One region of the Pseudomonas sp. TE3552 genome, then DNA from elsewhere that is predicted to be linked to it. Evidence: riboswitches for the same ligand, from Rfam matches in the RefSeq annotation. Region 1 holds a riboswitch; the other holds the start of a gene.

Evidence for each region. Region 1 has a riboswitch for cobalamin ahead of cobW (cobalamin biosynthesis protein CobW). Riboswitches for the same ligand answer to the same signal wherever they lie in the genome.
Region 2: linked by a shared signal. The riboswitch ahead of cobO (cob(I)yrinic acid a,c-diamide adenosyltransferase) and the one ahead of cobW (cobalamin biosynthesis protein CobW) in region 1 are both predicted to bind cobalamin.

Annotation. Positions count from the first base shown of each region.
Region 1 is NZ_JBWBQJ010000001.1:1,564,625-1,568,455, reverse strand. Features, by position in the region: gene cobN (cobaltochelatase subunit CobN) at 1-900, opposite strand, end outside; gene cobW (cobalamin biosynthesis protein CobW) at 904-1,971, opposite strand; cobalamin riboswitch at 2,074-2,288, opposite strand; cobalamin riboswitch at 2,542-2,769, shown strand; gene ACZ9BB_RS06960 (CbtB domain-containing protein) at 2,892-3,098, shown strand; gene ACZ9BB_RS06955 (CbtA family protein) at 3,110-3,814, shown strand; gene ACZ9BB_RS06950 (cobalamin biosynthesis protein) at 3,811-3,831, shown strand, end outside.
Region 2 is NZ_JBWBQJ010000001.1:3,507,138-3,510,968, forward strand. Features, by position in the region: gene cbiB (adenosylcobinamide-phosphate synthase CbiB) at 1-43, opposite strand, end outside; gene bluB (5,6-dimethylbenzimidazole synthase) at 40-690, opposite strand; gene ACZ9BB_RS15715 (cobyrinate a,c-diamide synthase) at 687-2,012, opposite strand; gene cobO (cob(I)yrinic acid a,c-diamide adenosyltransferase) at 2,009-2,620, opposite strand; cobalamin riboswitch at 2,702-2,936, opposite strand; gene ACZ9BB_RS15725 (hypothetical protein) at 3,091-3,675, shown strand; gene ACZ9BB_RS15730 (PQQ-dependent sugar dehydrogenase) at 3,744-3,831, shown strand, end outside.

The DNA of each region.
Region 1 (3,831 bases):
CCAACCGGGTTCATTGTCCTGGGCGCAGATCGCCTGGATCACCGGAATATTGCGGCGAAACGGTCGCAGGTGCGGTGCTTCGGGGCTGGATTGGGCGAAACCGGTGGTGTTGAGAATCACCCCTGCCTCGACTTCATCCAGCAAGTCCTCAACCACCGTCAGGCAGCCGGGCTCTTTCAAACTGGCCAGCGCAATCGGCAATGGGTTCAACCCCGCCGCCTGCAAACGCTGGCAGAAAATATCGATGAAACCGGTGTTCGCCGCCTGCAAATGCGAGCGGTAAAACAGCACCGCCGCCACCGGCTGATCAGCTTGCCAGTCGGCTTGCCAATCGCTCAACTCAGCGGGGCTTTTTTGCGGGTGGTAGATCGCCGTGCGTGGCAGGGTTTGCGGCTCGGACCACGGGTAATCGCGGCCCAGCCAGCGACTGGCGAGGCAGCGAAACAGGTCGAGCGCGTTGGCCATGCCGCCCTGACGCAGGAAGTGCCAGAGCCGATCGCGGTCTTGCGCGGTTACGGTGCTCAGGTCACTGAGTTCCGGGTCCGGGCGATCGTCCCCCGGCACCAGAATCAGCTGTACGCCGCGCTGGGACAATTCCACCAGACGCTCAATGCCGTAACGCCAATAGGCGATGCCGCCGTGCAGCGAGATCAGAATCACCTTGGCGTGGCGCAGCACTTCGTCGACGTAGAGATCCACCGAGGCATGATTCTGCACCTGCATCGGGTTGGCCAGACGCACGCTCGGGTAATCGTCGGGCAACTGCTGCGCCGCTTCGGCGAGCAACGCCAGGCTGGAATCGCCGCTGCACAGGATCACCAGCTCGGCGGGGGTTTGTCCAAGGTCGGCAATGTTGTCATCCGACACGAAACCGCCGGGCTGGGTCCTGAGCAGGTGCATGGGTTAAACGCTGAGCGCAGCGCGCAATTGCGCTTCGAGTTGAACGGCGTCCAGCGCCTGACCGATCAACACCAGACGGGTGCTGCGTGCCTCTTCGGCGCCCCACTGACGGTCGAAGTGCTTGTCGAACCGCGTGCCCACGCCCTGGATCAGCAGGCGCATCGGCTTGTTCGGTACCGCCGCGAAACCTTTGACCCGCAGGATGCCGTGCTGGACCACCAGTTGCGTCAGCGCGTCCATCAGCAGGCTTTCGTCGGCTTGTGGCAGCTCGATGGAGATCGAGTCGAACGCGTCATGGTCATGATCGTGATCGTCTTCACCTTCATGGTGATGATCATGATGGCTGTGGCGGCTGTCGATGTGTTCTTCGGAACCGGCACCGAGGCCGATCAGCACGTCCAGTGGCAGACGACCGCTGCTGGCCTCGATGACTTTCACCGCTGGTGGCAGCTCTTCGGCGACTTCCAGGCGCACGCGGGCCAGGTCTGCGGCGCTGATCAGGTCAGCCTTGTTGAGAATCACCAGGTCGGCACTGGCCAGTTGATCGGCGAACAGCTCGTGCAGCGGCGATTCGTGGTCCAGGTTCGGGTCGAGTTTGCGCTGGGCATCCACTTGATCGGGGAACGCAGCGAAAGTGCCGGCGGCGACGGCCGGGCTATCGACCACGGTGATCACCGCGTCAACCGTGCAGGCGCTACGGATTTCTGGCCATTGGAAGGCTTGAACCAAAGGCTTTGGCAGGGCCAGGCCCGAGGTTTCGATGAGGATGTGGTCGAGGTCGCCGCGACGGGCCACCAGTTCGCGCATCACCGGGAAGAATTCTTCCTGAACGGTGCAGCACAGGCAGCCGTTGGCCAATTCATAGACGCGACCGCTGGCTTCTTCTTCGGTGCAACCGATCGAGCATTGCTTGAGGATCTCGCCGTCGATGCCCAGCTCGCCGAACTCGTTGACGATCACCGCGATGCGGCGGCCCTGGGCGTTGTCGAGCATGTGGCGCAGCAAGGTGGTTTTGCCCGAGCCGAGGAAGCCGGTAACGATGGTGACGGGGAGTTTGGCCAGTGTTTTCATCGGATGCCCTTTGGCAAGGTGGCGGGCATACGGGACGACGACCGGCAACGCGGGCGCGCGTGCCTGAAGAGTTCGCCACCGGATCACCCCGCCCGGTTGAAAGTGAGAATCTGTGTCGAGGCAGGTCTCCTGGCTGACGGTGTGCCGGGCGGGTCAGCCTGGCATTCGCTGCGCCTTCCCGCGAACCCGTTGCACAGGGTTTGCAGTGGCGTGGCAGCGAACATCACCGTTCACAGTTGCGGGGGCAGCCGCGGCATCGACCGCGTTCCCTTCTTAGCTTCGACAGACGCCGAAGAACCTCGAAAGCGCAAGGCTACGCATCGTGTGGGGGCGGGTCAATGTCCTATAGGAGAATGCGATCACTTGGAGGGGGGTTGCCTGTGGCGAGGGAGCTTGCCCCCGTTCGAGCGCGAAGCGGTCGCAATCAGATACATGCGGTCTGCCTGTAGATATGCAGTGCATGGTTTTACGACTGCTTCGCAGCCGAGCGGGAGCAAGCTCCCTCGCCACAGGTATTTGGTGTCAGTTGAGAACCCATGCCAATTGACTCCCCGCCCTCGCCCATGCTCTCCTACACACCTTGTTACGGGTGCCCTTCACAGGGTGAAACGGGAAACCGGTGAATCATGTGCTTTACTCTAAAGCCATGTCAGTCCGGTGCTGCCCCCGCAACGGTAAGCGAGTGAAGCGTCAGATCCACTGTGCCGGTCATACGGCATGGGAAGGTGATGCTTGCAGGTTTCGGCGCAAGCCCTGCCCCTCGCGAGCCCGGAGACCGGCCCGCAACACAAAGTGACTCTTACGTTCACTGAATAACAAACCCGCGGTGGGCGGGCGCTGTTCGAAATCTCTGCGAGCCCTTGGCCTGTGGAGGTTTTCATGCGCTCTATTCACCCGCTGACAGACCAGAGGGAAGCGCCATGTCGATCATCAGCAGCACCGGCAGCAACACCGATAAAAAGAGCACGATCAGCACCACTTCAACCCTGAGCCAACGCCTGACCGCCGCTTTTTGTGCGTCGATCCTTGGCGCTAGCCTGGTGTATTTCGCCGGTTTCTCTCACATTGAAGCGGTGCACAACGCCGCGCACGATACCCGTCACAGCTCCGCCTTTCCGTGCCATTGAGACCTGCTGAGATGATCAAGCGTATTGCGCAAACCGCAGGGTTCACCGGGCTGCTGGCCGCTCTGCTATTGACCCTGCTGCAAAGCTTTTGGGTCGCCCCGCTGATTTTGCAGGCCGAAACCTACGAAAAATCCGAGCCGGCCGCTGTTGAAATCCACGAACACGCTGCAGGCGCTGTCGCTCACACCCATGATGCCGAAGCCTGGGAACCGGAAGACGGCTGGCAGCGCGTGCTGTCCACTACCGGCGGCAACCTGGTGGTGGCAGTCGGTTTCGCCTTGATGCTCGCCGGTCTCTACACCCTGCGTGCACCGACCAAGACCTCTCAGGGCCTGCTCTGGGGCCTGGCCGGTTATGCGACGTTCGTGCTGGCACCGACCCTCGGCCTGCCGCCGGAGCTGCCGGGCACTGCCGCGGCTGATCTGGCGCAACGGCAAATCTGGTGGATCGGCACTGCCGCGTCCACGGCCGTCGGCATCGCGCTGATCGTGTTCAGCCGTCACTGGCTGATGAAAGCTCTCGGCGTGGCGATCCTGGCCGTGCCGCATGTGATTGGCGCACCACAACCGGAAGTCCATTCGATGCTGGCGCCGCAAGCCCTGGAAGCGCAATTCAAAATCGCTTCGCAGCTGACCAACGTGGCGTTCTGGCTGGCCCTGGGCCTGATCAGCGCCTGGTTGTTCCGCCGCAAAAGCGATGGTCAATACCGCGCATGACTGACGTCAGCGCAGCG
Region 2 (3,831 bases), 1.9 Mb from region 1:
CATCCAGCGCGACCGCGGCGACACTCAACAACGCCACACTCATTGACTCACTCCCCAATAATTTTCATACAGCAATTCGCCAAGGGGACGCGCCTGCGCCCAACCTTCGAGTACCAGCATCGGCGCCGGATAGAATTCCTTGACCGGTCCCAGACAAAGAACAGCCAAAGGCTTGGCCCCGGCCGGCAGCCCTAACAACTCCGCCAGGGCTTGCGGTTCAAACAGCGACACCCAGCCCATGCCCAGGCCTTCGGCGCGGGACGCCAGCCAAAGGTTCTGGATGGCGCAAGACAGCGACGCCATGTCCATTTCCGGCAAGGTACGTCGGCCGAAGATATGCCGCTCACGATCGTCCATCAGCGCGGCGACCAGCACCTCGGCGCAGTCGTTGATGCCTTCGACCTTGAGCTTCATGAATTCGTCGGAGCGCTCGCCGAGGGCTTCGGCGGTGCGGATACGTTCGTCTTCCACCAGTTGCTGGATCTTACCGCGCAGGGCCCGATCGCTGATGCGGATGAAACGCCAGGGCTGCATCAGGCCGACACTCGGCGCCTGGTGCGCGGCTTCGAGCAGACGCCTCAATAACGCAGGCTCGACCGTGCCACCGCTGAAGTGGCGCATGTCGCGACGTTCGCCGATGGCTCGATAGACGGCTGCGCGTTCGACTGCGGAAAAGGCGTTGTCGGTCATGGCCTGCTCGCGATGGCGGTCTCACGATCAGGCACAAATAGCGCAGCAATCGCTTGAGGGTTAGACGGAAAATAAAAATGCACATAAGAAGCGGTCATCCGCCCCTCACGATAAACCGCCTCCGCCCCTCGCCCACCATTCGGGCTCAGCCCACGAGCAATCGGTTCAAGCTCGGTGCTGGTCAGCGAATGGTGATAGGTGTGCCCCCGCAGCAAACCTTCCGGCAATTCAACCGCCTGCAGGGCCAACGCAGCGAGACGCTTCTGCATCACCGCGTCACCGCTCAACAAGCCGACCAGTTCGGCGCGAGTGCCCTCGACATCGGTCAGCGAATCCAGCAGATAGAGCATGCCGCCACATTCGGCCAACAGCGGTTTGCCCGCGGCATGGTGAGCGCGGATCGCCGTCAGCATCGAGGTGTTTTGCGCCAACGCCACGTGGTGCAATTCAGGGTAACCACCCGGCAGATAAAGGCTGTCTGCCTCCGGCAACCCGCTATCGCGAATCGGCGAGAAGAAAGACAATTCGGCGCCCATCGCCCGCAGCAGATCCAGGCTCGCGCCATAGGTAAACGCGAAGGCTTCGTCGCGGGCCACGGCAATCCGCACACCGGCCAGCAACGGTTCGGCCGCGATCATTTCAGGCGCGGCGAATTCCACGGCCGGCGGCAGCGCTACGTCGCAACTGTTGGCCAATGAATCGGCTGCCGCATCGAGACGCATATCGAGGTCATTCAGCTCGCTGGCCTGAACCAGGCCCAAATGCCGACTCGGCAGTTCGATTCCCGTTTCTCGCGACAGCGCGCCGTACCAGCGCAAGCCTTCAGTCAGGCTGCCTTCGAGCAATTGCGCGTGACGCAAAGTGCCGACCCGGTTGGCCAACACGCCGGCAAACGGCAAATCCGGCTGATAGCGCGCAAGGCCCAGGGCCAATGCGCCAAACGTCTGCGCCATGGCAGTGCCGTCGATCACGCCCAGCACCGGCACGCCGAAGTGCCGCGCCAGATCAGCACTGGACGGCGTACCGTCGAACAGCCCCATGACTCCTTCGATGAGGATCAGATCGGCTTCGCCAGCGGCTTCCCACAATAGACGACGACTTTCCTGCTCGCCGACCATCCACATGTCCAGTTGATAGACCGGTGCACCGCTTGCGCGCTCGAGAATCATCGGATCGAGAAAGTCCGGGCCGCATTTGAACACGCGAACCTTGCGCCCCTGATTGCGATGCAAACGGGCGAGCGCGGCGGTGACGGTGGTCTTGCCCTGACCGGAGGCCGGCGCGGCAATCAATACCGCCGGGCATTGACGTGGTTGACTCACAACTCGACGCCTTTTTGCGCTTTGATCCCGGCCTGGAAGGCGTGCTTGATCATGCCCATTTCGGTGACGGTGTCAGCCAGTTCGATCATCTCCGGTTTGGCGCCGCGACCGGTGACCACCACGTGCTGCATCGGCGGACGGGCCTGCAAGTCGCTGAGCACCTGATCGAGGTCGAGATAACCGTGCTTGAGGGCGATGTTCAACTCATCGAGTACCACCAGACCGATGGACGGGTCGCTCAGCAGTTCGCGGGACACCGCCCAGGCGGCTTCGGCGGCGGCGATGTCGCGCTGGCGATCCTGGGTTTCCCAGGTGAAGCCCTCGCCCATCACATGAAAACGCACCTGTTCCGGGAAGCGCCGGAAGAACAGCTCCTCGCCAGTGCTGTTGCGCCCCTTGATGAACTGCACCACGCCGCACTGCATGCCGTGGCCCATGGCCCGCGCAAGCATGCCAAACGCCGAACTGCTTTTGCCTTTGCCGTTACCGGAAAGCACCAGCAGCAAACCGCATTCATTCGGCGAGTTGGCGATGCGTTCGTCGATCACCGCTTTTTTGCGCAGCATGCGCGCCAGATGGCGTTCGTCACGATCGGGGATATCAGTCATAGGGGAGCTCTCCGTTGAGGCTGGATAACGGCGGGCAGGCACAAGAATAGACGGCAAGAAGCCTGGCATCGCCCACCGTGATGCCGCTGAATGGATCAGGCCGGTCTCCGGGCTCATGAGCGGCACTTGGCCCGACTGCGCGCCTTCCCGCATCGTTCATCGACACAGTGGCATCAGGCGCAGTCTTCACTCATTTACCGTTGCGGGGGCAGCGCCGGGATCGTGATCATTCTTCGCTGGAAGAAATCCACTCACCGGCTTCCCTGTTTCACTCTGTCGACCAAGGCCACAGAGCACCTGAAACAAGCCGCGAAGGTTAGAGGGTTGGGGGTGGAGCGTCAATTAAAGACGGGACGCCTTCCGGCGAATAACTGCCGTCGATCAATTATCTGACGCCAATCTTGTGCCACACTGTCAGCAGTGATATCAAAGAGCCACAACCTCATAACACAATAACAAGGGTGAGCCACATGCAAGGCATGATCATCAGCAATCCGAAGCTGGAATTCCTGCGACCGGTGCTGGAACGCTGGTTTGACTGTATCGACCGCTACAACGCCGTGCGCGGCGATAACGATACGCCTTACTGGTACGACGAAAAGGCCAACCTCGGCCTGCTCTGCGCCGCGGCCTGGATGGCGGAAATGGTCACGCTGCAGCAAACACCGACGCGCAAACAGACCGAAGAAGGCGAACGCAACGCCCGCGCCGATCTGTTTATCGCCACCAGCGAAGAGCGCGCGTACCTCCAGGCCACCCAACGCTGGCCGCGGGTCAATAGCTTGAACCTGACCCAGGCACTTGCGGACATCACCAGCGATGCGAAGCGCATCAGCTACGCCAGCGACCTGAAACTCGGCTGCCTGTTTGTCGCCCCACAAAAAGCCCAGCACAGCGCCACCCCGGAAGAACTCCAGGACATGCTCGACGACCTGCAAAAGGAACACACCTGCGCCGTGGCCTGGTATTTTCCCTACGCCTACCGCAAGTTGCACAATGAAGCCGGCAACTACCATCCGGGGATCGCCGTACTGTTCAAGGAAGCCCGCGGCTGACCGGTTGAACCATCGGGTGTCTACGCTTCTCTATGATTACGTCAATGCATTCATAGGGAAGATCAGTAATGCGCAAACCCCAACTCGTTTTCATCATCGCGCTCGCCGGAGGGCTCGCCGCTTGTGGTGAAACCTCCAGCCTGCAAGTCTCGGATG